DNA from 4 places in the Arthrobacter sp. 01L42 genome. Region 2 is predicted to be linked to each of the others. Evidence: riboswitches for the same ligand, from Rfam matches in the RefSeq annotation. Region 2 holds a riboswitch; each other region holds the start of a gene.
The links. Region 2 has a riboswitch for thiamine pyrophosphate ahead of AC1DN2_RS09510 (bifunctional hydroxymethylpyrimidine kinase/phosphomethylpyrimidine kinase). Riboswitches for the same ligand answer to the same signal wherever they lie in the genome.

Region 1: linked by a shared signal. The riboswitch ahead of thiO (glycine oxidase ThiO) and the one ahead of AC1DN2_RS09510 (bifunctional hydroxymethylpyrimidine kinase/phosphomethylpyrimidine kinase) in region 2 are both predicted to bind thiamine pyrophosphate.
Region 3: linked by a shared signal. The riboswitch ahead of AC1DN2_RS14030 (ECF transporter S component) and the one ahead of AC1DN2_RS09510 (bifunctional hydroxymethylpyrimidine kinase/phosphomethylpyrimidine kinase) in region 2 are both predicted to bind thiamine pyrophosphate.
Region 4: linked by a shared signal. The riboswitch ahead of thiC (phosphomethylpyrimidine synthase ThiC) and the one ahead of AC1DN2_RS09510 (bifunctional hydroxymethylpyrimidine kinase/phosphomethylpyrimidine kinase) in region 2 are both predicted to bind thiamine pyrophosphate.

Annotation. Positions count from the first base shown of each region.
Region 1 covers NZ_JBFTSL010000010.1:145,861-152,912, forward strand. Annotated here, with positions in the region: gene AC1DN2_RS11095 (RNB domain-containing ribonuclease) at 215-1,708, opposite strand; gene AC1DN2_RS11100 (ferritin-like fold-containing protein) at 1,747-2,421, shown strand; gene thiE (thiamine phosphate synthase) at 2,459-3,157, opposite strand; TPP riboswitch at 3,184-3,304, shown strand; gene thiO (glycine oxidase ThiO) at 3,298-4,608, shown strand; gene thiS (sulfur carrier protein ThiS) at 4,605-4,841, shown strand; gene AC1DN2_RS11120 (thiazole synthase) at 4,847-5,671, shown strand; partial or broken gene AC1DN2_RS11125 (DUF222 domain-containing protein) at 6,627-7,052, opposite strand, start outside.
Region 2 covers NZ_JBFTSL010000008.1:160,109-167,160, forward strand. Annotated here, with positions in the region: gene obgE (GTPase ObgE) at 1-1,009, opposite strand, end outside; gene rpmA (50S ribosomal protein L27) at 1,127-1,390, opposite strand; gene rplU (50S ribosomal protein L21) at 1,452-1,760, opposite strand; gene AC1DN2_RS09510 (bifunctional hydroxymethylpyrimidine kinase/phosphomethylpyrimidine kinase) at 2,163-3,710, opposite strand; TPP riboswitch at 3,780-3,877, opposite strand; gene AC1DN2_RS09515 (Rne/Rng family ribonuclease) at 4,026-7,052, opposite strand, start outside.
Region 3 covers NZ_JBFTSL010000015.1:57,262-64,313, forward strand. Annotated here, with positions in the region: gene AC1DN2_RS14025 (ABC transporter ATP-binding protein) at 1-901, opposite strand, end outside; gene AC1DN2_RS14030 (ECF transporter S component) at 930-1,577, opposite strand; TPP riboswitch at 1,644-1,787, opposite strand; gene AC1DN2_RS14035 (heme-degrading domain-containing protein) at 1,975-2,520, shown strand; gene AC1DN2_RS14040 (DUF4235 domain-containing protein) at 2,560-2,823, shown strand; gene mnhG (monovalent cation/H(+) antiporter subunit G) at 2,897-3,244, opposite strand; gene AC1DN2_RS14050 (MrpF/PhaF family protein) at 3,276-3,554, opposite strand; gene AC1DN2_RS14055 (Na+/H+ antiporter subunit E) at 3,551-4,096, opposite strand; gene AC1DN2_RS14060 (Na+/H+ antiporter subunit D) at 4,093-5,721, opposite strand; gene AC1DN2_RS14065 (Na(+)/H(+) antiporter subunit C) at 5,718-6,239, opposite strand; gene AC1DN2_RS14070 (Na+/H+ antiporter subunit A) at 6,236-7,052, opposite strand, start outside.
Region 4 covers NZ_JBFTSL010000001.1:394,375-401,426, reverse strand. Annotated here, with positions in the region: gene AC1DN2_RS01690 (VOC family protein) at 1-25, opposite strand, end outside; gene AC1DN2_RS01685 (amidohydrolase family protein) at 101-1,207, opposite strand; gene AC1DN2_RS01680 (GNAT family N-acetyltransferase) at 1,211-1,711, opposite strand; TPP riboswitch at 1,786-1,893, shown strand; gene thiC (phosphomethylpyrimidine synthase ThiC) at 1,889-3,694, shown strand; gene AC1DN2_RS01670 (alpha/beta fold hydrolase) at 3,691-4,425, opposite strand; gene ffh (signal recognition particle protein) at 4,497-6,086, opposite strand; gene AC1DN2_RS01660 (glucose-6-phosphate dehydrogenase) at 6,239-7,052, shown strand, end outside.

The DNA.
Region 1 (7,052 bases), on a different contig from region 2:
GGGCGGGCTTGTTGAATTCGAAAATCATGGAAATCAACGACCGGGCATCCATTTCTACCTCTTCAGTCTAGCTGTACAAGGCGTGGATCCTCGACTGGGCGGGTGATTGCGCCTCGGGAAGTGACCGGGAGGGCGGCCGGGAGCGCTGGCTGGCGACGGCGTGGGGACGGCGTGAGGACGGCCAGCGGGCCGTCAACGGACCGATAGCCGGCCGTCAGCCCACGAGCTCCAACTGGATTTCCCGCGTGACGATGTCCGAGGACACCACCCGGACCCGGACTTTGGTGCCCGGTTCCAGCTCGCCGGGGCAGCGTGCGGTCACGGCGGGCTCGGCGATCTGGACGATCCCGGACGGGCCGTTTCCGTTGCCGTTGGTCTTCCCGCCGTTGCCGTTGCTGGTGCCGTTGGTGCCCTTGGCCGGCTTGGGACCGGAGATGACGACAGCGTCGAATTCCTGGCCGACGTGGTTGACGAGCAGGGCCGCCTCAACGGTGTCCAGCGCCAGCCGCTCCAGTTTTGCCGCCAACTGGTCCGAGGTAGCCATGATCGCCGGGAGGGAGGGCAGCGCGGCCCTGGCCCAGGCAGGAACTTCGGTGCCGTTGCTCAGGGCCTCGCAGATTACCAGCACGAAGCGGTCGACCAGCCGCCGCAGCGGTGCCGTGGAATGGGCGTAGGCCGCGCCGATGGCGGACTGGACGGCGGCGTTGGGCACTGTGCCGTCGAAGGGTGTGTATCCGGCACCGCGGAAGAGCATCCCGGCCGAATGCACAATGGCCAGCTGCCGGGGGTCCGTCGGGTCAAGGGTCCGCAGGTACTCGCCGTAGCGCATTTCCCCGTCCCAGGGCTTGCCGAGGGCGTGGGTCTGCCGGTGGAAGTGGCGCAGTGATGCCTCGTCCGGGGCGGGCATGGTGCGCAGGATGCCGACTTTGCCCTGGAGCATGAGCGCCGCGGCGGCCATCCCGGTCATGAGTGAAATCTGGGCGTTCCAGTCCTCCACCGGCAGCGGCGGGGCCGCTACGATCCGGTAGCCGCCGTCGGGCAGTTGCTGGATCTCCTGTTCCGGCATGTTCAGGCTCGCGCCGCCGCGCAGTCGTTCCAGTTCCACCCGTTTGAGGCCTACTTCTTTCAGCAGCTGCAGCACGGGCGCCGCGGTGCCGGCGTCGAGCTGGGCCTGGACGCCTTTGTAGTTGAGCTTCGCGCGGCTGCGGACCTGTGCCCGGCGCACGAGGACCGAGGCGACCTCTGCCGCGGCGTCGAGCTCGAACTCCCAGACGAACGCCGCGCACAGCTGCCCGGCGAGCAGACTGCCGGCGGCCTCGCTGATAATCTCCGGATGCAGCGGAATCCGGCCGTCCGGGGTGTAGAAGGTCTGGCCGCGGCGTCGGGTCTCGGCGTCCAGCGCCCCGCCCGGGGCGACAAAGGAGGGGACGTCGGCGATGGCGTAGAAGACCTTGTAGCCGCCGTTGCTCCGTTCGATAAACAGGGCCTGGTCCAGGTCGGTGGACGATGCCGGATCGATAGTCACGAACTCGACGTGCGTGAGGTCAAGGTCCGGGAGCTTGTGCTCGGCCACCGCCGCCTCCGCGTCGCGCAGCACATCCTCGGGGAACGGGCCGGGCAGTTCCAGCGTGGTGCGCAACGCCTTGAGTGCCCCGGCAAGCTGGTTCTGCTGCTCGTGGACACTGGGGGTCAGGCGATGATGTGACACGAAAATCAGGGTAGCCCGATTTCCGCTATTAGTCTTGGATGATGAGCGCAACTGCGGACGATCCTGCCCTCTACAACAGCTTCCTTGCCGACCTGCTGGGAGTCTTGGCGTACGGCGAGCTTTCCGCCTTCGAGCGGCTGTCCTCGAGTGCCCGGTATTCGCCCACGCTGCATGACCGTGCGTTGCTGGGCAGGATGGCGGTGGTCGAGTTCCAGCATTACGAACTCGTCCGAATCCGGCTCGAACACATGGGCCTGGATACGGAGGCCGCCATGCTGCCGTTCCAGCCCTCGGTGGACCACTTCCACGAACGCACGCGCCCGTCGGACTGGTACGAGGCCCTCATGAAGGCCTACGTGATCGACACGGTCGCCGCGGACTTTTACGGCGTCGTGGGCCGGTACGTCGACGCCGCGACCCGTGAGTTGATCGGGCAGGTCCGCTCCACCGGTGAGTCCACGGCCGTGCTGCAGGCGCGCATCAAGGCGGCCCTGGCCGATGACCCCCGGCTGGCGTCGCGCCTGGCGTTGTGGGCCAGGCGTCTGCTGGGGGAAGTACTGAACCACGCCCAGCGTGTCAGCGCTGAGCACGCGTTCCTCGGCGGACTGTCGGGGCTGGACGACGCCGGCGCCCGGGCGCTGGTCAATGGCCTGGCGGCCGAACTTGCAGCGAATCACGCGCGCCGGATGACGGAGCTGGGTCTCGCCGGATAGTTTCAGTGCCGGCCGGCATTACGGGCTGGGGACCTGCTTAGGATGCGGCGGCGTCCAGCGCCGCCAGCAAGGCTCCGGCGGCGTGGGCCGGATCAGTGGCGTCGGTGATCGCCCGGACCACGACGATCCGCCGGGCACCGGCATCGACTACCTGCTCCACGTTACTGAGGTCGATCCCGCCGATCGCGAACCACGGCAGCACGCTTTCGTCGACCTTGCCGGTTCCCTCCGCGTCCGCCCCGCCGATCGCCTGGGCGGCGTAGCGCACCAGATCGAGGCCGACGGCGGCGCGTCCGGGCTTGGTGGGCGTCGCCCACACGGGGCCCACACAGAAATAATCGAGCCCTTTGCGGCCTGGCGCGGCAGCGATGGCGGCGTCCACCTGCTTCGGGCTGTGGGTGGACAGGCCGATCACGGCATCCTTGCCGAGAAAGCCGCGGGCGGCGTCGAGCGAAATGTCCTTCTGACCGACATGGAACACCGGAGCCCCGGACAGGGAGGCGATGTCCGCCCGGTCATTGACGGCCCACAGCCGCCCGTGGCGCTGCGCCGCGGTGTGCAGGACCTCCAGCAGTTCCAGCTCCTCGGAGGCCTCGAGCGACTTGTCGCGCAACTGGATGATGTCCACGCCGCCGGCGAAGGCGGCGTCCACAAAGTCCTCGAAGTCGCCGCGGTCCCTGCGGGCGTCGGTGCAGAGATAGAGGCGGGCGGTGGTGTGGAGAGGGTCCTGGCTCATGGGACCAGCCTAGTTCCTCTAAACTGGGCGCATACCGCGGGAGCCCGCAGCAGCCATGTCGCCGCTGCCCGGCTGAGAGGGCGTCAGAGCCGACCGCTTGACCTGATCCGGCTAGTACCGGCGTAGGGAAGGAATTTTTCATGGGCACACGAGCAGGCCGTGCAGCCGGAGCCGCAAATGACGCCGCCGCCCAGGTTTGTGACACAGGGCCCGGTACCGCAGAGGGAATCACCGCGGGGGATACGACTGCCGACGTGGCCGTGATCGGCGGCGGGGTGATCGGCCATGGCATCGCGTTCGAGGCCATCCGCTCGGGCCGATCCGTGGTCCTGATCGATGATGCTCCCGGCAGCGGAGCCAGCTGGGCCGCGGCCGGCATGCTGGCCCCCGTGAGTGAACTGCACTACCAGGAGGAACAGCTCCTGGAACTGATGCTTGAGGCCTCCCGGTTGTGGCCAGGATTCGCTGCGGCTCTCGACGCCGGTGCCGCCGGCGCGGATTCCCCGGCGGGTACCGGCTACTTAACGACGCCGACCCTGGCGGTGGGGGCCGACGCGGCGGACCGGCGCGCCCTCGCGGACTTGAGGGAAGTCCAGAAGGCATGCGGCCTGGCCGTGGAGCCACTGACAGTGCGCGAGGCGCGCACCCGGGAGCCCCTCCTGAGTCCCGGCATCTCGTGTGCCTTCGACATCCCGGCCGACCACCAGGTGGACCCCCGCCTGCTGATCACCCGGCTCGCCGGCGTGCTCGGTGCGGAAGGCGGCAGCTTCGTCCGGCGGCGCGCGGCAGGACTGCTGTGGCAGGACGGACAGGTGGCGGGTGTGCGGTTGGCCGGCGGCGGTACCGTGCGGGCTGCCGAGACCGTGGTCGCCAACGGGCTCGGCGCCGCCGCGCTCGAGGAGCTACCGGCCGGGCTGGCGCTGCCGCTGCGGCCCGTCTACGGCGACATCCTCCGGCTCCGCGTGCCTCCGCATCTGCAACCGCTGCTCACGGCCACCGTGCGGGGCATGGTGCGCGGCATCCCGGTGTACATCGTCCCCCGCCAGGACGGCACCGTGGTGATCGGGGCCACCCAGCGGGAGGATGGACCGTCGGATCCGCACGCAGTTTCCGCCGGCGGCATTTACCAGCTGCTGCGGGATGCCCAGCAGCTGGTGCCTGCGGTCGCCGAGCTGGAGCTTTTGGAAGCCACGGCGCGGGCGCGGCCCGGAACCCCGGACAATGCCCCGCTGCTGGGGCGGGTCGCACAAGCGGACGGCGGCGACGTCCCGGGACTCATTATCGCCACAGGATTCTTCCGGCACGGCGTCCTGCTGACCCCCGCCGCTGCCGCCGTGTGCCGGCAACTCATGGATTTCACGCCGGACCCGCGCTGGGCCGGGTTCCGCCCCGACCGTTTTTCCCGCATCCCGGTTACGTCCGGGGACAGCCCTAAGAAGGAAGCAGCATGAACATCCGACTTAACGGAACGGATCAGAGCGTCGCCGACGGCGCCTCCGTCTCCGCACTCGTCAGCCAGCTCACTGGCCGGAGCATCGGCCCCGACGGCCGCGCCGCCGACGGGCGGAAGCTCGGTGTCGCCGTCGCCCGCAACGCCGAAGTGGTGCCGCGCAGCCAGTGGCACGCCACGGCGCTCGCCGACGGCGACGACGTCGAACTTGTCACGGCAGTCCAAGGAGGATGACCAGCATGAACGAGACGACGTTCGCAGGAGCACAGGCCGTCCCCATGACCGGTGCGGTGGCCGATCCGTTCGTGGTCGACGGCGTAAGGCTCGGCTCCCGCCTCATCATGGGAACCGGCGGTGCGCCGAGCCTGGACGGGCTCGGGGCGGCGCTGGTGGCGTCCGGGACGGAGCTGACCACGGTGGCGATACGCCGCTATTCGCCGGCGGAGACGGGCTCGCTGTTCCAGCTGCTCGAGGACCATCAGATCCGGGTACTGCCCAACACGGCAGGCTGCTTCACCGCCAAGGACGCCGTCCTTACCGCCGAGCTGGCGCGGGAGGCCCTGGAAACGGACTGGGTCAAGCTCGAAGTCATTGCCGACGAGCACACACTGCTGCCGGACGCCGTCGAACTCGTGGACGCAACCGAACAGCTCGTGGCCCGAGGCTTCAAGGTCTTCGCCTACACGAACGACGACCCCGTGCTTGCCCTCCGGCTCGAAAACCTCGGCGCGACGGCCGTGATGCCGTTGGGCGCCCCGATCGGCACCGGACTGGGCATCCTGAACCCGCACAACATCGAGCTGATCGTCTCGCGCGCGTCCGTGCCCGTGGTGCTGGATGCCGGGATCGGCACGGCCTCGGACGCTGCCCTGGCGATGGAACTCGGCTGCGACGCCGTGCTGTTGGCTACGGCGGTGACCCGTGCGCAGAATCCGGTGCTCATGGGCGAGGCCTTCAAACATGCCGTCATCGCCGGCAGGCTGGCGAAAGCGGCCGGCAGGATCCCGCGGCGGGAACACGCATTGGCGTCCTCGGCAATGGAAGGCCGGGCCGAGTTCCTCTAACGCCCGCTCGGCCGGCGGGGCTGATCTGGTTGCGCCGGCCGGACCTCCTGATCACCCTTGCTCTTGATGACGCGCCGGCGCGATCATCGGTAGGCCCGGCCCGGTCCGGCCCGGCCGGGTCGACGTGCGGCGGGGACGAACCGGGTATGCCGTCGGTCCGCATCCGGATGGTCCACAGTCCTCGTGGATCACGTGGTTGTGCGAGTACGCAGGGTCCCATTAGCGCGCTGGTGAAACTTTCACGAAGAATGGCGTTGCCACTTCTTTGCCTTTCCAGCTGCCCTTTTCGAGGTCAGGTGCCATTCCTTGCAGCCTCCGCATGGGTATACGCTCGCGGGCAACTTGCCCCCAGATGACGAGCCCTGCCGGATGATTTCCTTGAGCGCGCGGTTCGCGTGCCAGGGGGTGGAGTAGGTGATCTTGGTGCAGCTTGCCATCGAGCGAAACCCTTCTTGAAAGAGTACGCGCGTGGCTCATATCCACACTTGAGCGCCACCTAACAGTGGCGTCCCAGGTTCCACATGATTGTGTCGTTCAAGGCACAAACTATCGCAGCCCTAACTGCGTTGCAATCGTGAGTCTTCGGCGCAAGATTCTCTGAGGAATAACCACCGCTCCCAGAGCTCTTATTATCGACCTGTCCCGTTGTCCAGCCCAGTGGTTCCGGCGCGGAACTACTACGTGATTGGGTGGGCTTCGCCCCCGGACGCGGAGAGATTCGGCCGGTGTCCAGGACCTGGCCCTCGCCGCCGAGGACGACGGGGATCATGTCGAAGTCGCAGCCGATATTGCGCGCGGTGGAGGCGGTGACGTGTCGGCGGGACTAGCCGTAAGCGCCGCGGGGCGCTACTGGTGGGGGCGGAAGTATCTGTTCCACCCGGCCGTCCGGGCCGCTGCCGTTCGAGCCACGCGGTCACCCTGCCGTCAGGGCGTCTGTCACGCGGCGGCCACGGGGTCACTCCAGGCGGAAGTAGGTGTTCCGGCGGGGTGTCCGGGCGGGGTCGAGGTGGGGTGGCGGGATGAACCAGGGGATGCCGGTGCGCATCTGGATGCTCCAGTGTTCCTTGTGGATCACGTGGTGGTGATGGGAGCAGAGCAGGGTGCCGTTGCCGGTTCCGGTGGTTCCGCCGCGGGACCAGTAGGTGATGTGGTGGGCCTCGCACCAGGGGGCGGGGATGGTGCATTGCGGGAAGGCGCAGCCCTGGTCCCGGGCCGTGATGGCCTTGCGGATGTGGGGCGGGAAGATGCGGGAGGCGCGGCCGATGTCCAGGACCTGGCCCTCGCCGCCGAGGACGACGGGGATGATGTCGGCGTCGCAGGCGAGCTTGCGAACCGTGGACGCAGTAATTGGGCCGGTGAACATCAGAGATCCCGTGGCCCC
Region 2 (7,052 bases):
CGAAGCCAAGCTGGCGGAGGCCTTCGTGGCTCGTCGCCGAGATTTCGAAGACCTTGTAGCCCCGGGATTCGAGCTCCGGGCGGACGAACTCGGCCATGTCCTTGCCGTCCGGCAGGTCAACCTTGTTCAGGGCCACGAGGCGGGGGCGGTGGTTCAGCGGTACGACTTCGCCGTCGGACCCGCTGTAGCTCATGTCGACGGCATACTTCTCCAGCTCGGCCTCGATGATGGCGAGGTCGGAGAGCGGATCGCGGTCCGATTCGAGCGTGCCGCAGTCCAGCACGTGCACCAGGGCGGCGCACCGCTCGACGTGGCGCAGGAAGTGGTGGCCGAGGCCCTTGCCCTCGCTGGCGCCCTCGATCAGGCCGGGGACGTCGGCAATGGTGAAGCGGACTTCACCGGCCTGGACGACACCCAGGTTGGGGATGAGGGTGGTGAAGGGATAGTCCGCGATCTTGGGCCGGGCGGCGGACATTGCGGCGATCAGGCTGGACTTGCCGGCGGAGGGGAAGCCGACGAGGGCGATGTCGGCGATGGACTTCAGTTCCAGGACGACGTCGCTGGATTCGCCTTCGATGCCGAGCAGCGCGAAGCCGGGCGCGCGGCGCTTCTGGGAGGACAGGGAGGCGTTGCCGAGGCCGCCAATCCCGCCGGCGGCGGCGATGTATTCGTCGCCTTCGGCCACGAGGTCGGCGATGACTTCGCCGGACTTGGACTTCACCACGGTGCCCACCGGCACCGGAAGGATCAGGGTTTCGCCGTTTTTGCCGCCGCGCCAGTCGCCCATGCCGGGGCCGCCGTTGGTGGCGTGCCGGTGGGGCGCGTGGTGGTAGTCGAGCAGGGTGGTGGTCTGGGGGTCCACGCGCAGGATGACGTCGCCGCCGTTGCCGCCGTTGCCGCCGTCGGGACCGCCGAGGGGCTTGAACTTCTCACGGTGGACGGAGACACAGCCGTGACCGCCGGTACCGCCGGATACGTGCAGTACTACCCGGTCTACAAAGCTCGCCACGTGGATCTCCTCAGTGCTGTTCCCCGGACCCCCAAAGGCGCCCAAGATGATTGTAATGCGGTTAAAACACCGGTGGAGCGGACCTAATGGCCCGCCCCACCGATTTAGAACTTATTGTTACTCTGCGGCTGCAGCAGCCACGATGTTCACAACGCGGCGACCACGGCGGGTGCCGAACTCGACAGCACCGGGGGTCAGGGCGAACAGGGTGTCGTCCCCGCCGCGGCCTACGCCGGCGCCCGGGTGGAAGTGGGTGCCGCGCTGGCGGACGATGATCTCGCCTGCGGAAACTACCTGGCCACCGAAGCGCTTGACGCCGAGGTACTGGGCGTTGGAGTCACGACCGTTGCGAGTGGAACTCGCGCCTTTTTTATGTGCCATTTGAAATGCCTGCCTTCAAAAATTCTGGGGAATCTGCTGGAACCTGAACAGTAACGAAGAGTTACTTGATACCGGTGATCTTGACCTTGGTCAGTTCCTGACGGTGGCCCTGACGCTTCTTGTAACCGGTCTTGTTCTTGAACTTCTGGATGACGATCTTCGGACCACGGAGGTCTTCGAGGATCTCAGCCGTAACCGTTACCTTGGCCAGGTCCGCAGCAGCAGACGTGACTTTGTCACCGTCCACCAGGAGCAGTGCGGGCAACTCAAAGGTGCTGCCGGCTCCACCGGGGACGCGGTTCAGGGTAACGAAGTCTCCAACGGAAACCTTCTCTTGGCGGCCGCCTGCGCGGACAATCGCGTACACCACTGGGGAACTCACTTCTCTCGACGTTTATTACTAGATTTGCGTGCGGAACCAGGGGCCAAATTCTTTGGACCGGCTCACGCTGTGCCTCAACGCCGGTGGATTCCCCGGGGGAACCCATGAGCTATCCCCGGAACAAATCCATTTGGAATTCCAAGCGGACCGTTCTCAGGGTCATAACCCAAGTGTTGGCGTAAGCACCGAAGATCTAGAATACGCTAATTTTGTCTTCGGCCGCAAATGAGGCTGGTTCCGGCGGGTAGTCCGTGATAGGCGCCACAACATCTTGATGCAAAGTCCCTGCCAATGTTCTTGGCCGGGATCTTGACCATCTTGAGCTGTGTTGCCGCAACGACTTCCGGAACCGTGCCCCACCATCGTACCGGTAGTCCGGACCAGCTCGCGTCAGGCGTACAGCCGCGGCGCGTCGAAGAAGTCCACTTCGTAGCGCGATGACTGCCGGAAAGCCAGGGCCATGGCCTGCCGCTCGCTCTCCGATGCCCGCCCGGCCGCCGTGTCCGTGTACGCGATGGCCTGCCGGGTCGCGGCGGCGAAGTCCTCGTCGGCGTAGGTCCGCAGCCAGCCGGCGTAGGGGTGCTCCCCGGGGGCGCCACCGGCCAGGAACTCCCGGTGCAGCGTGGAACCGACCTCGGCGTAGAGCCAGAAGCAGGGCAGCGCCGCCGCCACGAGGACGCCATAGCTGCCGGAGACCGAGGCGGCCAGCAGGTGGTCCACATACGCTTTCGTGACCGGGCCCAGGGTGGAGGCCGTGAGGCGCGTGCTGAGCCAGGAACGGTGCAGCTCGGATTCGACCTCCAGGCAGGTCTGCGCCGAACGGGCCCAGAACAGCTGCTCGGCCTCGGTGGGGGCAATCGCCGCGGCCCGGGCCAGGACCCGGGAGTAGCCGTTGAGGTAGATGGCGTCCTGGGCGAGGTAGTACGCGAACTCGTGCTCGGGCAAGGTGCCGTCGGCCAGCCCGCGGACGAAGTCCAGGGCGTAGATCGCCTCAAGATGGCCCGCGGCTCCTGCGCGCAGGGCTGCGGCGAACTCCCCCGCCGCCGGACCCTGCCCGCCCTGGAGGTGCTGCAGGTGGTGGAAGTGGTGGACCGGGCCGTTGCCGGAGCCGACGTCCAGGGCCGAGGCTTCGCGGAGCGCGCCCAGCAGCCACGGCTTGACTTCCCGCAGCGCCGCTTCCCAGTCCCCCACCCGGGCCTGCACGGTGGCCATGGCCGAGGACAGGGAGCAGCCGGTGCCGTGGCTGTTGCGCGTCGCGATCCGCTCCCCCGGCACCACCACCGTTTCCTGGCCGAGCAGGCCGCCGGTGTTGACCAGCGCATCCGGGCAGCCGGTGCCGGCGCCGGTGCCGTCGACGTCGTGGGCATCGGCGTCGTGGGCATACCCGTCCCCCGGCTCGGCGCCCTGGAGGTGTCCGCCCTTAACCAGGACGGTGGTGCCGGTCAGGGCGGCCAGCCGCTTGCCCTGCGCCAGGGCCTCGGACCAGTCGGCAGCGACGGGTTCCTTGAGCAGGATGGCGAGTTCGGCGAGGTTGGGCGTGATGAGGTCCGCCAGCGGCAGGAGGGCCTGCAGGGCGGCCTCGGCCGATTCCTGCAGGAGCCGGTCACCACTGGTGGCGACCATCACCGGGTCCAGGACCACGACGGCGGGGCGCACCTTTTCCAGCCAGCCGCGGACGGCGTCGATCACGGCGGCGTCACCGAGCATGCCGATCTTGACGGCGTCGATGCCGATGTCGTCGCTGATGGCGTCCAGCTGCGCCGTGAGGAACGCCGCCGGGGGGACGTGGACGGCGCGCACGCCCTGCGTGTTCTGCGCTGTCAGGGCGGTGATGGCGGCCATGCCGTAGCCGCCGTTCGCCGCGATGCTCTTCAGGTCGGCCTGGATTCCGGCCCCGCCGGAGGGATCGGAGCCGGCGATGGCCAGCACGCGGGGAATGCGCGGCGGGGCCGGCAGAGACTCGTTGTGCAGAAAATTGGGCGGGAGGAACTCGGACGGATTCGATTTCGCGGACAAGGAAGACATCCCTTCGCCGGTGCTAACCGGACAGGTTCAACGGGTCTGGATCTCAGCCGGCCCGATGCCCGGCACCCCGTGTCAGTGTTCCAGCCTAGCCCTTGCCACCCGGAGGACCCGTTAACGCACGAGCGGGCCCGGGCCCGGGCGGACGTATGTTACGTCTGCCATGACCCGGACCCGCGGCCCGACCTGTCGAAATAATGACCGGACGGGGACGTGGTCAGTCGCGGAGGACTACAGCTCCGACGCCGGCACGCCGACGCCGAGGATGATCGGCTCGTTGCCGGCCGGGATGGACGCAGGCCCGGCCGCAGCGGGAGCCTTGGCCTCGTGGACCGATCCGGCCGCGGCCGGCCGGGTTGCCTCGCGGTGCTCCACGGAGGTTTCGTTGGCTGCGCCCTGGGCGCGGCTGGCACTCCGGTTGCGGCGCCCGCGGCGGCCGCGCAGCGTCGTGGTGTCAGCTGTGCGTGACGCCGGCGCCTCCGCAGCGCGGACGGCCGACGGCGCCTCGGGCGCCGTGGCTTCCGGTGCGGCAACAGCTGCTGCCTGACCGGCCGCCAGGCCGGCGGCCTGGTCCGGCTTGCCGGCCTCGGCTTCGCCCAGGTTTGCGAAGGCCTCGGTCAGCAGGTCCAGGGTCAGGGCCGGTGACGGCGCGTCCTCCGCGTGCTCGACGAAGGGCAGGGCCACCTGCTCGCCGCCAAACGTCAGCACCGTTGCGGGGCGGCCGGCTGCCTCGTCGGCGGCTGCGAGCTGCGTGACGGCGTCGACGGCGGCCTGGCGGGCCCCGGCGTCGCTGGCTGCGGCTGCCTCCCCGTCGTGCAGGTGCGCGGCGTGCGCTGCGGCAGCGATGTTGGCCAGCGCGGCACGGGTGGCCTCGGCCTTGGCGTGGCGTTCGGCCTCGGTGGGTTCGGCGTGGACGGGCGCGGGTGCGGCCGGCGCGGTCTCTCCGCCCTGGCCTCCCCGGCCGCGGCGACGGCTCTTGCGTTCCGGGCGGGCAGCAGGCTGCGCCTCGGTGCGCGGCACATAGTGCTCCGCGGCGACCGTGTTGGCGCGGCGGTGCTCCACCGGCTCGTCGTGGGTGACGATGCCGCGGCCCGCACATGTTTCGCACTGTTCGCCGAAGACTTCCAGCAGCCCGGTGCCCATCCGCTTGCGGGTCATCTGCACGAGGCCCAGCGAGGTCACCTCGGCCACCTGGTGCTTGGTCCGGTCCCGGCCCAGGCACTCCACCATGCGGCGCAGCACGAGGTCGCGGTTGGATTCGAGCACCATGTCGATGAAGTCGATCACGATGATGCCGCCAATGTCGCGCAGGCGCAGCTGCCGGACGACTTCCTCGGCCGCTTCCAGGTTGTTCTTGGTGACGGTTTCCTCGAGGTTGCCGCCGGAGCCGGTGAATTTGCCGGTGTTAACGTCCACCACGGTCATGGCTTCGGTGCGGTCGATCACGAGCGAACCGCCCGAGGGCAGGAAGACCTTCCGGTCCAGGGCCTTGTGGATCTGCTCGTCGATGCGCCCGGCCGCGAAGATGTCCGTGTCCTTGGTCCACTTCTCGAGCCGGCCCACGAGGTCCGGCGCGACGTAGGTGACGTAGGCCTCGATGGTGTCCCAGGCTTCCTCGCCGGAGACGATCAGCTTGGAGAAGTCCTCGTTGAAGACGTCCCGGACCACCTTGATGGTCAGGTCAGGTTCGCCGTAGAGCAGCTCGGGGGCGAGGATCTTGGTGGACGTCGACTGGCTCTCGATGCCTTCCCACTGCGCGCGGAGGCGGTTGATGTCGTGCGTCAGCTCTTCCTCGGAAGCTCCCTCGGCCGCGGTGCGGACAATGACGCCCGCGTCCTCGGGCAGGCGGTCCTTGAGGATCCGCTTGAGGCGGTTGCGTTCGACGTCGGGCAGCTTGCGGGAGATGCCGGTCATGGAACCGCCGGGCACGTACACGAGGTACCGGCCGGGCAGTGAGATCTGGCTGGTGAGACGGGCGCCCTTGTGGCCGACCGGGTCCTTGGTGACCTGGACCAGCACGGAGTCGCCGGACTTTAGCGCGTTCTCGATGCGGCGCTGCTTGCCCTCGAGGTTGACGGACTCCCAGTTCACTTCACCGGCGTAGAGCACGGCGTTGCGGCCGCGGCCGATGTCCACGAAAGCGGCTTCCATGGAGGGCAGCACGTTCTGGACCTTGCCCAGGTAGACGTTGCCGATCAGGGAGTCCTGCTGGGTCTTGGACACGAAGTGCTCGGCCAGGACGCCGTCTTCAAGGACACCGATCTGGATTCTGTCGTCGCGCTGGCGGACGATCATCTGGCGGTCCACGGACTCGCGGCGGGCCAGGAACTCGGCCTCGGTGATGACGGTACGGCGGCGGCCGGTGTCGCGGGATTCGCGGCGGCGCTGCTTCTTGGCTTCCAGGCGGGTGGAGCCCTTGACGGATGTGACGCGGTTGTTCACCGGCGCCTCGGCCATGGCACGCGGCGCACGGACGCGGGTCACCGTGTTGGGCGGATCGTCGCCTTCCCCGCCGGTCAGCTCGAGGTCCTGGTCTCCACGGCGACGGCGGCGGCGGCGGCGGGAGGTCACACCGTCTTCAAGGATTACCTCGGAACCTTCGTCGCCCTCTTCTTCGGTGCCTTCCGACTCGGTGTCGGACTCGGCAGAGGTGCGGGTGCGGCCGCGCCGGCCGCGGCTGCGGCGCCGACGGCGGTTGCCGGCGTCCTCGTCCTCGTCGCCTTCCTCGTCCTCGGGCTCAGCTGCTGCGGCGGCAACGGGGGCCGGACGCACCACAGTGCTCAGGTCCGGGGCCTGGAAGATGACGGAAGTGAGGGCACCCGGTTCCATGAACAGCGACGCGGCCGGGCTTTCCTCGGGGCGGGCTTCCGGCTCTTCAGGCTGGGCTGCGGCGGTTTCCGCGGTGGGTGCTTCCGCCGCGGGGGCCTCTTCGGCCGGGAGCGTTGCTGCGGGTGCGTCTTCGGTCTTCGGGGCGGCCTTGGCACGGCTGGCGCGGCGCCGGACCGGCTTTTCCGCAACCGTCTCTGCGGCCGTTTGTGCGGGGGCTTCTGCGGCGGCAGCTGCGTCAGTGCCAGCTGCTGCGGGGGCCTCTGCCGCGGCAGGTGCGCCGGCTTCGGCGTCGCCGGCGAAGGCAGGCAACGGTTCCGGGGCTGCTACAGCTTTCCGGGTCCGGGTGCGCCGCGCGGGCGCCTTGGCCGGAGTCTCGGCTGCAGCAGTTTCAGATACAGCAGTTTCAGATACAGCAGCTTCGGGTTCAAC
Region 3 (7,052 bases), on a different contig from region 2:
GGGACACCGCGAGCGCGTCGGCCGCGAGCAGAGTCTGTCCCGCGCCCCGCGCCGGTGTCCGCATCCGCGTCGCCGGGACGTAGCCCGGCACCCAGACGCCCGCACAGATGAGCATGTCCCGCGCCTCGGCCAGGACCCGGTCCGGCGGTCCGTCAATCAAGACCGCGGAGTCCGTGGCGGACTCTGGCTGCAGCACCACGATCCTGTCCACCAGGTCTTTCCAGACCCCCACCCGGTGCTCCACGACCACCAGCGTGGCGCCTGTCTTGTCCAGGCAGCGGCCCACAGCGTCGCGGACCTCCAGGACGCCCGCGGGGTCGAGGTTGGCGGTCGGCTCGTCGAGCAGCAGCAGCCCTGGCCGCATCGCGAGGATCCCGGCGAGCGCCAGCCGTTGCTTTTGGCCGCCGGAGAGGGCCGCCGTCGGGTGGTCCAGCGGCAGCTGTCCCAGCCCGACGTCGTCGAGGGCCTCTCGCACGCGCGGCCAGATCTCCGCCGCCGGGACGGCGAGGTTCTCCGCCCCGAAGGCGACGTCGTCGCCGAGGCGGGAGAGCACCACCTGCGTTTCCGGGTCCTGCTGCACCAGCCCGGCGCGGCCGCGCTGCGCCCGTGGCGCGGCACCGTCGATCAGGAGGCTGCCGGTCTCGTCTGCATCTTCGGCGTCGCCGGAGTCGCCGGAGTCGCCAGCCGCGCCGGCGCCGGCCGCGCCGTCGCCCAGAACGCCGGCCAGGGCGTGGAGCAGCGTCGACTTGCCGGCGCCGGAGGGCCCCAGCAGGAGCACGCGCTCCCCCGGCTGGATGTCCAGGTCAAGGCCGCTGACGGCGGGCCTGGTTCGTCCGGCATGCCGCCAGCCCCAGCCGCGGGCCGTGACGGCGGCCGGCCGGACGCCCGGTGAAGATCTCATGATTCTCTGCAGGATTCAGCGACGGGGCTCAGGAGAAGACGGGCTCCGTGGCGGCCTTGCGGGAGGCAAAGGAGCCCAGCACTCCGGTTTTCGCCAGGCCGCGGGTGGCGAGCCAGGCCAGTCCGCCGGCAATCACTGCGCCGGAGATCGTGGTGAAGACGATGTAGGCGAGCTTGTCGCCGGCTTCGTAGGCGATGTTCCAACCCCACGGCAGGAAGGAATCGTTCAGGCCGCAGAAGAGGCCCGCGCCGGCGCCGGCCAGCACGGAGACGGGCAGGTTGAACTTCTTGTAGAGGAAGGCCGCGAAGACCAGTTCGGCGCCGAGGCCCTGCAGGATGCCGGAGATCAGCACCGTGGTGCCGTACTGCGAACCCATGATGAGCTCGCCGGTGGCCGCGACGGTTTCGCAGAAGAGCGCGGCGCCCGGCTTGCGGATGATGAGCATGCCCAGCACTGCCGGGATCATCCAGCCGCCGGCGTAGAGTCCGCTCAACGGCGGGTAGACCGCGTTGACCGGAGTCGAGATCAGGTTCGCGCCCTGGGACCAGGCCCAGAAAATGACGCCGCCGGCAACGGCGATCAACGCGGCCACCACAATGTCCACCACGCGCCAGCTGTAGTTGCGCCGGGCGGATGAACGGCTGGCGGAACCATGCTGTGCTGAAATATCTGTCATGTCGTCCTCCTGAGGAACAGGAGGGGAGGGTGCGCCGGCCGGTCTCGGCTTCCGCCGCCCTCCGCGCATCCTGAGAACTCGACTCCCTTGCGCCGGTACTAACCGGATCAGGTTCGAGGGTCTGCGGCTGTCCGCACTCTCAGCGCCCACCAAAGGTTTCCCCGGATTGTTCCGGCGATGCCCGACGGCGGCGCTCCCCTGTCGTAATTATTTTCGCCCTTGTGGGCTGGCTCAGTTTACACCCGGACGGCCGGGATTTCAGTGGTGTGCCGTCACAATCGTGGACCGGACGGCGGCAGTCCCGGCGGCCCGGAAAACCCTCTTGGTAGAGTCGTCGTGCCGGACCCCCGGACCCGCCAGCGGGCGGCCTCGTCACCCACCGGAAAGCTGGAATATTTTGTCGCACACACCGGTCACCCAAGATCCCTCCGGGGAATACGATCCCGACTCCAATGAGCCGCAGCCGCGGGGTTCCCTGGCGGCGCTCATTGGCCGCGTGCTGGCCGAGATAGAGGCGCTCCAGTTCGCGTCGTTCAGCAAGGATGACGCCCTGGACCTCGGGCTCCTCCTTGTCGAGCTGGGCAGGCAACGCTCGCTGCCCATCGCCGTCGACATCACCAAAGGCGAGCAGGTGCTCTTCCACGCCGCGCTGGACGGCGCCACACCGGACAATGAGCGCTGGATCAACGCCAAAAAGCGCACCGCCATGCGGTACGAGGTCCCGTCCCTGCTGGTGGGCCTCCGGGCCCGCGCCGCCGGCGGAAGGATCGAGGACAACGCCTGGTGGGATCAGTCGGAGTTCGCCGCCCACGGCGGGGCGTTTCCCATCTACGTGCGCGGCACGGGCGCCGTCGCCGTCGTCACCGTCTCCGGCCTGCCCCAGAAGGCGGATCACGAACTCGTGGTCGAGGCCCTGCGGATGGTCCTCACCCCGGAACGCTAGGCTAGGGGAAAACCGTTCCCGTCCCAAGGAGACCGAAGAATGAACATCCTCATCAAGCTGCTCGGCACCGGCGTCAGCCTCCTGGCCGGCTTTGCCGGCACCAAGCTGGTGGACACCATGTGGGAAAAGTCCACGGGCAACAAGCCGCCCAAGGGCCAGGAGGACGACGTTCCCACCACCCTGCGCTCGGCCCTGACATTCGCCCTGATCTCCGCCTCGGTCAGCGCCATCATCCAGGTGCTCGCCAACCGCGGCACCCAGCGCGCGATCACCCGCTTCGCCAAGACCCAGGACGTCGTCTGACCTGACCCGACCGGCCGCGGCGCCCGCCGCGGCCGTCGAATGCCCCGGACGGGTCCGCCTGGCCGGACGGGGCTCAGCGGTCGTCGTCGTCCGCTCCGTGCGTGGCCGCCTGCTGGGCGGCCTTCTGGACTACCGCCTCGAGCTCGTCGGAGCTCAGCAGCTCCGGGTGCAGGTGCTTGGTCCGGTAGCCGGCCCGACCCACCATGTGAGCGGACACGGGGACGGTGAGCAGCTGGAAGAGCCAGGCCACCAGCAGGACGGGCCACACCGACCAGGTGCGCATCTGCAGGCCAAGGGCCGCCAGCAGCAGGAACAGGCCGAGGACCTGCGGTTTGGTGGCCGCGTGCATCCTGCTCATGAGGTCCGGGATTCGCAGCAGCCCGATGGCGGCCGCGAGGGACATCAGGGCTCCGGTCACCATGAACACGGCAGAGACGGCGTCGATCACTGTGTCAGGATTCACGGACGCCCTCCCGCCTGTCGGCCACGAACCGGGCCACGGTGACCGAGCCGACGAATCCGATCAGGGAAATCGCAACGAGCAGCATCAGGTTGTTCAGGTGCCGGTTGGCGGCCATGTCGATGCACAGGGCCGCGCCGAAGATGGCCAGCAGCACGTCGGCGGCCAGAACCCGGTCCAGCAGCGAGGGCCCCCGCGCGATCCGGACGATCGCCCCCGCGGCGGCCAGGGACAGTACGACGGCGGTCACCGTCAGGACGGTCTGCATCATGCGGCGGTCTCCTGTGTCAGGGCGGAAAGTTCGGCTTTGGTCCCCATGATCCGGATCAGCCCGGCCTCGGTGTCCCGGACCTCTTTGCGCAGCTTGGCCGCGTCCTCGGCATTGCGGACGTTGATGCCGTGGATGTAGAGCGTGGACGTCGACCTGTCCACCTCCACCACGAGGGACCCGGGAATCAGCGAGATCACGTGCCCGGTGGCCGTGACCAGGAGGTCCGAATGGCTTCGGAGCGGCACGGCTACGACTGCGCTGACCACGTTGGGGCCGCGGACCACGGCCAGGTACAGGACCTGGAAGCTTGCCGCGACGACTTTTCCGAGGAAGATGAGGGCGAACGGCACGGCGCGGAGCACGTTGAAGCGGCCGCCGAGTTCCACCGGGGGCAGATAGAAAATGCGCGCCACGAGCACCGCGATGAGGGCGCCGAAGAGGAGATTGCCCGGGCTGAAGTTCTGCCAGAGCGCGCCCCAGACAAAGACGAGCCAGACCAGCAGCGGCAGTTCCTGGCGCAGCGAGATCCTTTTCCGGTTCATTTTCCGCCGCCCTCCCGGACCTGCACCGGGTGGAGCGACGGGGGCACCGGCGGCACGGGCGCGTCCGGGCCGAGCACGGCCTGGATGTAGGAGGTCCGGTCCAGCATCTCCTGGGCGGACTGGTCGGCCACCCTGAACAGCGGCCCGGCAAAGACCGTCAGGGCCACGCCAAAGACCACCAGGCCCAGGGTGGAGCCCACCATGGTGCGGGGCAGCAGGGTCACATTCGTCTTGCCGGCCCGGTCACCCGTGGCGGAGTCGGCCGGCGCTGCCAGGAGCACCGGATCGGGGTGTTCGGCGTCCCCGGGCTTGCGCCAGAACGCCCGGTTCCAGACCCTCGCGATCGCCAGCAGGGTCAGCAGGCTCGTCAGCACGCCGCCGATCACCAGGGCGTAGGCCAGCGGCGTCCCCAGTTCCACGCCTGCCTGAAGCAGCCCCAGCTTGCCCAGGAAACCCGAGAACGGCGGGATTCCGGCGAGGTTCATGGCGGGAATGAAGAACAGGACCCCCAATACCGGGGAGAGCTTGGCCAGTCCTGCCACGCGGTCCATGGACGAGCTGCCGCCGCGGCGTTCAATCAGGCCGGTCACCAGGAACAGGCTGGTCTGGACAGTGATGTGGTGGGCCACGTAGAACACCGCGGCGCCCAGACCGGCCACGGTGGACATGGCCAGGCCGAACACCATGTAGCCAATATGGCTGACCAGGGTGAAGGACAGGAGCCTCTTGATGTCACTTTGGGCCAGGGCGCCGAGGATGCCCACCACCATGGTCAGCAGCGCCGCGACCATGAGCGGGGCGTTGAGCGCATCCCCCGGGAATAGCAGCGTTTCCGTGCGGACCATCGCATAGACGCCCACCTTGGTCAGCAGCCCGGCAAACACCGCGGTGACCGGGGCCGGGGCGGTGGGGTAGGAGTCAGGGAGCCAGAAGGACAGCGGGAAGACGGCGGCCTTGATGCCGAAGGCCACCAGCAGCATGACGTGCAGCAGCGTCCGGGTGCCCTGGTCGAGGTCGCCGAGCTTGATGGCGAGGTCCGCCATGTTGATGGTTCCGGTGGCGCCGTAGATCATGGCGATCGCGATCAGGAACAGCACCGAGGACACGACGGAGACCACCACGTAGGTCACGCCGGCCCGGATGCGCGGGCCTGTCCCGCCGAGTGTGATGAGCACGTAGCTGGCCGTCAGCAGGATCTCGAAGCCCACGTAGAGGTTGAAGAGGTCTCCGGTGAGGAAGGCGTTGGACACCCCGGCCACGAGGATCAGGTAGGTCGGGTGGAAGATCGAGACCGGCGCGTCGCGGTCGCCGTCGGCCATGCCCTGTCCCGTTGCGTAGATCAGCACCGCAAGGCTCACGGCCGAGGACACCACGAGCATGAGGGAGGAGAACTGGTCCACCACCAGCACGACGCCCCACGGCGGCAGCCAGCCGCCGATGTTCACCGCGGCCGTGCCGCCATCCCAGACGGAGGCCAGCAGCCAGCATTCCAGCAGCAGTGTCAGCGTCAGCACGGCGATGCTGACCGCGCGCTGGACCCTGGGGTGATGGATGAGCAGAAAGGTCAGGGCGGCGCCCAGGATGGGGAGTACGACGGCGAGCGGGGCAAGGCTGGTGATGTTCACTCTCCGCCTCCTTCCGGGCTAGGGTCAACGTTGAGGGAACCGGGCTGTTCTTCAGAGGCGGCCTTGTCGGCCCGCACGGGGCGGTCACCGGACATGACCGTGGCCAGCGGGAACTCCGACGTCTCGACCGGGATCACGGAGTCGTCCTCGGCATCGAAGCTTGGCGTTTCCGCGACGCGGCGGTCCTCGGCGTCGTCCTGGATTTCATCCTGGCGGGCCAGGACCCAGGTGCGGTAGATGATGCCCAGCATGAACGCCGTGACGGCGAAGGAGATCACGATCGAGGTCAGGATCAGGGCCTGCGGCAGGGGGTCGTTGTAGTCCCCCGCCGGGGTGTCCTTGTCGAAGAGCGGCGCCAGCCCGGCGTAGCCGCCGGTGGCGAGGATCAGCAGGTTCGTGGCGTTGGCCAGCAGCATGAGGCCCAGCAGGACCCGGGTGAGGCTGCGTTCGAGGAGCAGGTAGATGCCACAGGCGTAGAGGGCGCCCATGACCGTCAGCAGGGTCAGGTTGACGCTCATGTTCTCCCCTTGGCAGTGGTTTCCGCGTCGGCGGACTCGTCGGCGGAGTCGGCGGGGACCCCGCCCGGGAATCCTCCGCTGTCCTGGTCTTCGGCGGCCCCCTCTTCGGTCGTCTCGGGTTGCTCTTCGAAGTGCTCGTCGATCTCCGCGCCGAGGCTGCGCAGCACATCCAGGGCCAGTCCGACGACCACGACGTAGACACCGATGTCGAAAATGGTCGAGGTGACGAACTTGATGTCGCCGAAGACGGGCAGCCACAGCTCCACGATGGCGCTCTGGAACACTTCGCCGCCCAGCAGCAGCGGCGTCATTCCGGCGGCAGCCGCCGTGGCCAGGCCGATCCCCAGCAGGGTGCCGGCGCCGACGGGTGTCGCTTCGCGCAGTTCGAAGCGGCCGCCGGCCAGGTAGCGGATGGTCAGGGCGAGGCCGGCGGTGAGGCCGCCGGCGAAGCCGCCGCCGGGCAGGTTATGGCCGGCGAGGAGCAGATAGATGGAGAACACGATCATCGAGTGGAAGATGAGGCGGGTGACCACCTCGAAAATGATCGAGCGGCGTTCGGGTGCCAGGGTCCGGCCGGCCACCAGCCAGGCGTCGCGAGTGGCGGCAGCGAACCGCCGGTTCATCGCCAGGGCGGCGTCTTCCCTGGTGCTGCCCCTGGCCCCGGTCCGCCGGCCCACGGTCCCTTCCGCGACGCTCGCGGATGTCCGGATGCGGTCACCGCGGCCGCGGACGAAGATGAGGCTGGCCACGCCGGTGGCGGCCAGGGCCAGGACCGAGATCTCGCCAAAGGTGTCCCAGGCCCGGATGTCCACA
Region 4 (7,052 bases), on a different contig from region 2:
CCTGGGTGCTGGCTTCTGCGGTCATGGCAATGCTCCGTGGATTCTGTAGCCACCGGCCTTCGGCGACTCTACATAAAGATAAATTACTTGAAGCTTCAATTTATTCCAAAACATGGACTGGCACCCGGTCTACCGGCAGCCCACGCAGCACGATATGCCGGATCCGGCGGAGCGTGGCCGGATTGCTCCGCGGATCTTCGGCCGTGACGAGGACATCAGCGCTTGCCCCTTCACCGATGGACTCCGCGCCGAGCCAGGTCCGCGCGGACCAGCTCGCGGCGTTGAGGGCGGCAGCGGCGGAAAGGCCGGCGGCGTGCAGGGCCTGGATCTCGTCCACGATCCTGCCATGGCTGATCACGCTGCCGGCGTCGGTACCGGCATAGATCGCCAGCCCGGCCTCGTGGGCTTCGAGGATCCGCTCCGCCCGGCGCTCCCACAGCGAGCGCATGTGGGCTGCGTAGCGGGGGAACTTGGCCGCCGCCCGGGCGGCGATGTCCGGGAACGTGGCGATGTTGATCAGGGTGGGCACGATCGGAACACCCTGTTCGAGGAAGCGCGGCAGGTGCCGCGGCAGCAGCCCGGTGGCGTGCTCGATGCAGTCGATCCCGGCATCGAGCATGTCATCCAGGGTGTCTTCGGCGAAGCAGTGTGCGGTGACGCGGGCCCCCTCATCGTGGGCGGCACGGACGGCGTCCTTGACCGTCCGGGCGGGAAAACTGGCGGCGAGGTCGCCGGCGTCGCGGTCGATCCAGTCCCCCACGAGCTTGACCCAGCCGTCGCCCGCGCGGGCTTGCTTCCGCACGGCCTCGACGAGATCCTCCGGCTCGACCTCGACGGCCAGGCCCGGCAGGTACCGCCGGGCCCTCGCGAGGTGCCGGCCCGAGCGGATGATCCGGGGCAGGTCCGCGCGCTGCTGGAGCCAGCGTGTGTTGTGGACGGCGCCGGCGTCGCGGACCAGGAGTGTCCCGGCGTCGCGGTCCGCCAGGGCCTGGGATTCCGCGGTGTCCTCGGTAACGTCCCCGCCCGGGCCGAGGCCGATGTGGCAGTGCGCGTCCACGAGGCCGGGCATGACCCAGCCGTCCAGCACGAGGTCGGGCGCGGCGGCCGGACGGCGGAAGGTTAGCAGGCCGCCCACCGACCAGAGCCCGCGGCGTTCCTGGTCCGCCGCGGTGAGGATGGGGCCGCTGAACTCGATGATGCCGGTCATGACCTAAAGCCTAATCCGCATGACGATCCGCCGGCCAAGACCGTCCAGCCCCAGCTGCGCTTCGTGGATCCGCAGGGCGCCCAACGCCTGTCCTGGCTGGGCGAGTTCCTCGAAACCGCAGCTCGCATAAAACGGCGCATTGAACGGGACGCCTGCGAAGGTGCAAAGCGTCATCGATAAATAGCCACGGCTCCGGGCCGCATCAAGGGCCGCCTCCACCAGGGACCGTCCTATCCCCCGCCCGGCGGAGTCCGGCTGCACGGAGAGTTGTTCCAGATGGGCCTGGCCGCCGACCTCGTCAACGCGGGCAAACCCTACGGGCGGGTTTCCGGCGACAAGTATGAAGAGCGGCTCAACCGGCGCCGTCAACTCCGGAGCCGGGAGCGTCTGGTTCCCCAGCTCCGCTTCGAGGATGCGGTCTGCTGAGGCCTCGAGAACCGGCAGCGCCGGGAGGTCTTCCGGCGTCGCCATCCGGATGCGGGGCACGGCCCTGGGCAGAGTCACCGTGCCACGCTAACACCGCGGTCCGCCGTCCGCGTCACACTCGAGGGCCGGCCGGAGGTGCGTGGTAGTTTCGTCTACGACCACACGGGTGCCCCTGCAGGGGCTGAGATCGGGCTGACGCAGCCTGCGACCGTTGAACCTGTCCGGGTAATGCCGGCGAAGGAAGTGAGCTTTTCCGTGAACACCCAAGTGACACAGCACAGCCCTGTCCAAATTCAGTCCGCAGCCACCACGCAGTCGCTGAAGTCCCACTCGCTGGCCTTCAGCACGGATCCGGAGCACGGCATCCGCGTGCCGGTGACCGAGATCGCCCTGGAACCCTCCCCGGGCGGCATCCGGAACCCGCCGTTCCGGGTGTACCGCACTGCCGGACCGGGCAGCGATCCGGTCCGCGGGCTGGAGCCGTTCCGCACCCCCTGGATTGAGGCCAGGGCGGACACCGAACCCTACGCCGGCCGTGAACGGGAGCTGCTCGACGACGGCAAATCGGCGGTGCGCCGCGGTGCGGCGTCGGCCGAGTGGCGGGGCGGCCGGCCGGTGCCGCGCCGGGCCGCTGAGGGCAGGACCGTCACGCAGATGCGCTACGCCCGGGACGGTGTCATCACCCCGGAAATGCGGTTCGTCGCGCTGCGCGAGAACTGCGATGTGGAGCTGGTGCGCAGCGAGGTGGCCGCGGGCCGCGCGATCATTCCCAACAACGTCAACCACCCCGAATCCGAGCCGATGATCATCGGCAAGTCGTTCCTGGTGAAAATCAACGCCAATATCGGCAACTCCGCCGTGACCAGCTCCATCGCCGAGGAGGTCGACAAACTCCAGTGGGCCACGCAGTGGGGCGCGGACACCGTCATGGACCTCTCCACCGGGGACGACATCCACACCACGCGCGAGTGGATCATCCGCAACTCCCCCGTCCCCATCGGAACGGTCCCGATCTACCAGGCGCTGGAGAAGGTCAACGGTGAGGCGAACGCCCTGACCTGGGAGATCTTCCGGGACACCGTGATCGAACAGTGCGAGCAGGGCGTGGACTACATGACCATCCACGCCGGCGTGCTGCTGCGGTATGTGCCCCTGACGGCCAACCGGGTCACCGGCATCGTGTCCCGCGGCGGTTCCATCATGGCCGGCTGGTGCCTGGCGCACCACCGGGAGAACTTCCTGTACACCCACTTCGATGAGCTGTGCGAGATCTTCGCACACTACGACGTCGCGTTCTCCCTGGGCGACGGACTGCGGCCGGGCGCGACGGCGGATGCCAACGACGCGGCACAGTTCGCCGAACTGGACACCCTGGCCGAGCTCACGCAGCGGGCCTGGGACTTCGACGTGCAAGTCATGGTGGAGGGTCCCGGGCATGTGCCCTTCCACCTCGTCCGGGAAAACGTGGAGCGCCAGCAGGAACTCTGCAAGGGCGCCCCGTTTTACACACTCGGGCCGCTCGTCACGGACATCGCACCGGGCTATGACCACATCACCTCGGCGATCGGCGCCACCGAGATCGCCCGCTACGGCACCGCCATGCTCTGCTACGTCACGCCCAAGGAACACCTCGGGCTGCCGAACAAGGACGATGTGAAGACGGGCGTGATCACTTACAAGATCGCCGCCCATGCCGCGGACCTCGCCAAGGGCCACCCCGGCGCGCACGAACGCGACGATGCCCTGTCCAAGGCAAGGTTCGAGTTCCGCTGGCGGGACCAGTTCGCGCTGTCCCTGGACCCGGTCACGGCCGAGGCCTTCCATGATGAGACGCTTCCCGCGGAGCCGGCCAAGACAGCCCACTTCTGCTCGATGTGCGGTCCGAAGTTCTGCTCCATGCGGATCAGCCAGGACATCCGGGACGAATACGGATCAGCAGATTCGCAGGCGGCCCTAGCGCAGATGGCGGCCGGAATGCGGGCGAAGAGCAACGAGTTCCTCGCCTCGGGCGGCAAGGTCTACCTGCCGCAGCCCTCGGTGGGAGAACCCGCAGCTTCCTAGGACGCCCGGGCGTGCTGGTGCCGGCCGACCTCGGCAATGTAGGAGCGGATGGCCCGGTCCCCTTCGGCTGAATCCTGGGGCCGGTGCCCTCCCGGCGCCGTGCGGTGCAGGGCGCCGGTCTCGCGCAGGTAGCCGGCGATTTCCTCATACAGCGGTTCCCAGCCGCCGGTCAGGACCAGGGTCGGCACGCCCGGCACGATCTGCAGCGGGGCTTCCCACGGCGGCGCCTGCAGGCGGAGCCGGCGCGCAGCCCGGAGGGCCTCCGGCGTCGTGGCCCCGGGGGCGTCCGCCGCGAACGCGCGGCGGATGAACTCTCGCTGGAAGTCGTCGTCGCTGAGGTTGTGGCGGACGTCGAAGAGCGGCTGCATCAGGGCCCGGTGCGCGGCGGTGGCCGGGAGCTCCGCGGTCAGGGACAGGCAGGCCGGTTCCACCAGGGTCAGCGACTGGACGAGGTCGGGCCGTTCGACGGCGGCCATCATCGCAGCGATCGCGCCCTGCGAATGGGCCACGACATGGCCGCCGGCCTCGCCGCGGCCGTCGTCTGCCAGCGAGGCGAGCACGATGGCGGCGTCGGCGGCGAAGCTGGATTCGAGCGGTTCCGCGACGGCGTCAAACCCGTGCCGCCGCAGGAACAGGGCGTCGTAGTCCAGCGCCATTCCGTGCTGTTTTGGCCACGCGGCGGCGCCGAAGCTGCCGTCCCCGTGGACGAAGACTACGCGCTGCTTGAACATTGTCTAACCCTATGGCACTTCAGTGCTGATGCTGCCGGCGACACAGTGCCGGCGGCCGTCAGCACTTGCGGCTACTTGCTGCCGCCGAGGAACTTGTCGAAACCCTTCGGCAGGTTCAGCTGGGACGGATCGAAGTCGCCGCCCTGCTGGCCGAACGACGCGCCGGTGGGCAGCGCCTTGGGGCCGGCGGCACGCCGGGCCTCGGCGTCGCGCAGTTCCTGCGCCGCCTTGGCCGGGTTGCCGGAGCGGGCCTTCTTCTTGGGCGCGGACTTGGCTCCCTTGCGGGCTCCGCCCCCGCCGCCCATGCCGGGCATCCCCGGCATGCCGGGCATCCCGCCGCCGGCGGCCATCTTCTTCATCATCTTCTGGGCCTGGGCAAACCGTTCCAGCAGTCCGTTGACCTCGGAGACGTGCACGCCGGAACCCCGGGCAATACGGGCCCGGCGGGAGCCGTTGATGATCTTCGGAGCCACGCGCTCGTGCGGGGTCATCGAGCGGACAATGGCCTCGACGCGGTCGATCTCGCGCTCGTCGAACTGCTCCAGCTGCTGGCGGATGTTCTGCGCACCCGGCATCATCATGAGCATCTTCTTCATGGAGCCCATGTTGCGGATCTGCTGCATCTGGGCGAGGAAGTCATCGAGGGTGAAGTCTTCCTGGTCGGCGAACTTCTTCGCCATCCGGGCGGCTTCATCCTTGTCCCAGGACTTCTCGGCCTGCTCGATCAGGGTGAGGACGTCACCCATGTCGAGGATGCGCGAGGCCATGCGGTCCGGGTGGAAGAGCTCGAAGTCGTCCACGCCTTCGCCGGTGGAGGCGAACATGACCGGCTTGCCGGTCACCGACGCGACGGAGAGCGCGGCGCCGCCGCGGGCGTCGCCGTCGAGCTTGGAGAGCACGATGCCGGTGAAGTTGACGCCCTCGTCAAAGGCCAGGGCAGTGTTGACGGCGTCCTGGCCGATCATGGAGTCGATCACGAACAGGACTTCGTTCGGGACGATCGCGCGGCGGATCTGGCGCGCCTGCTCCATCATCTCGGCGTCGACGCCGAGACGGCCGGCGGTGTCCACGATCACGACGTCGTGCAGGGTGCGCTTGGCTTCCTCGACGCCGTCACGGGCGACGGCGACGGGGTCACCGGCAGGGTGGTCCAGTTCGGTGGACGTGGCGCCCGGGTGCGGGGCGAACACGGGTACGCCGGCGCGCTGGCCGACCACCTGCAGCTGGGTGACGGCGTTGGGCCGCTGGAGGTCACAGGCCACCAGCATGGGGCTGTGGCCCTGGGACTTGAGCCATTTGGCGAGCTTGCCGGCCAGGGTGGTCTTACCGGCGCCCTGGAGGCCCGCCAGCATGATGATGGTGGGTCCGGTCTTGGCCAGGCGGATCCGGCGGGTCTCGCCGCCGAGGATCTCGACGAGTTCCTCGTTGACGATCTTCACGATCTGCTGGCTCGGGTTCAGCGCCCCGGCGACCTCGGCGCCGAGGGCACGCTCGCGCACACGGCCGGTGAATTCCCGGACCACGGGCACAGCGACATCGGCGTCCAGGAGGGCACGCCGGATCTCGCGGACTGTGGCGTCAACGTCCGCCTCGGTCAGGCGGCCCTTGCCACGCAGATTCTTGAAGGTTGCTGTCAACCGGTCAGAGAGTGAATTGAACACGCGCCGTGCACTTCTTTCAGTGGATCTACAGGTGGCGGCCGGTGCGGCACGCCAGCGTCGCGACTGGTATTCGCCTGGACGAACCGCCACGACAACAGGACTCGACTATCTAGGGTACCAAGATGCGCCTTCAAGATGGCATGCTGGCGTAGGTGACCAGCCAAACAACTGTAAAAACCCTGCTCATCCTGGGCGCTTCCGGCGATCTCACCGGAAGGCTCCTGTTACCGGGGCTTGCCCGCCTGGTGGCCCGGGGCCGCGCCGACGGCCTCGCCCTGGCGGGAGCGGGATCGGACCCCTGGACGCCGGAGCAGTGGCTTGGCCGGATCGAGGAGTCGTTCGCGGACGAGGACTCCAAGGCCGACGCCCACGGCAAGCGGGAGCTCAAGCGTATCCGCAAGGAGAGCACCTACCACCAGCTCGATGTCACGGCCGAGGGCCAGCTCGCCGGGCTCCTGGCGCAACTGGAGGGACCTGTGGCGGTCTACTTCGCCCTGCCGCCGCGGGTCAGCCAGCTCGCGTGCGAGGCCCTGGCGCCGGAGGACGTGCCCGCCGGCACCCGGCTGGTCATGGAGAAGCCGTTCGGCTCCGACGAGCAGTCGGCGCGCCACCTGAACAAGACGCTGGCCGCGCTGGTCCCGGAGGACCACATCCACCGCGTGGACCACTTCCTCGGCAAGGCAACGGTCCTGAACATCCTTGGCCTGCGCTTCGCGAACACGTTCCTGGAGCCGGTGTGGAACCGGCAGAACATCGAAAAAATCGAGATCATCTTCGACGAGGACCTCGCCCTCGAAGGCCGCGCCCGCTACTACGACGGCGCGGGGGCGCTCCGTGACATGATCCAAAGCCACCTGCTTCAGATCATGGCCCTCATGGCAATCGAGCCGCCGGCATCCGTGGACGAACGCGATCTCCGCGATGCCGTGGCCACCGTGCTGCGGGCCAGCAGCATCAAGGCCCCCT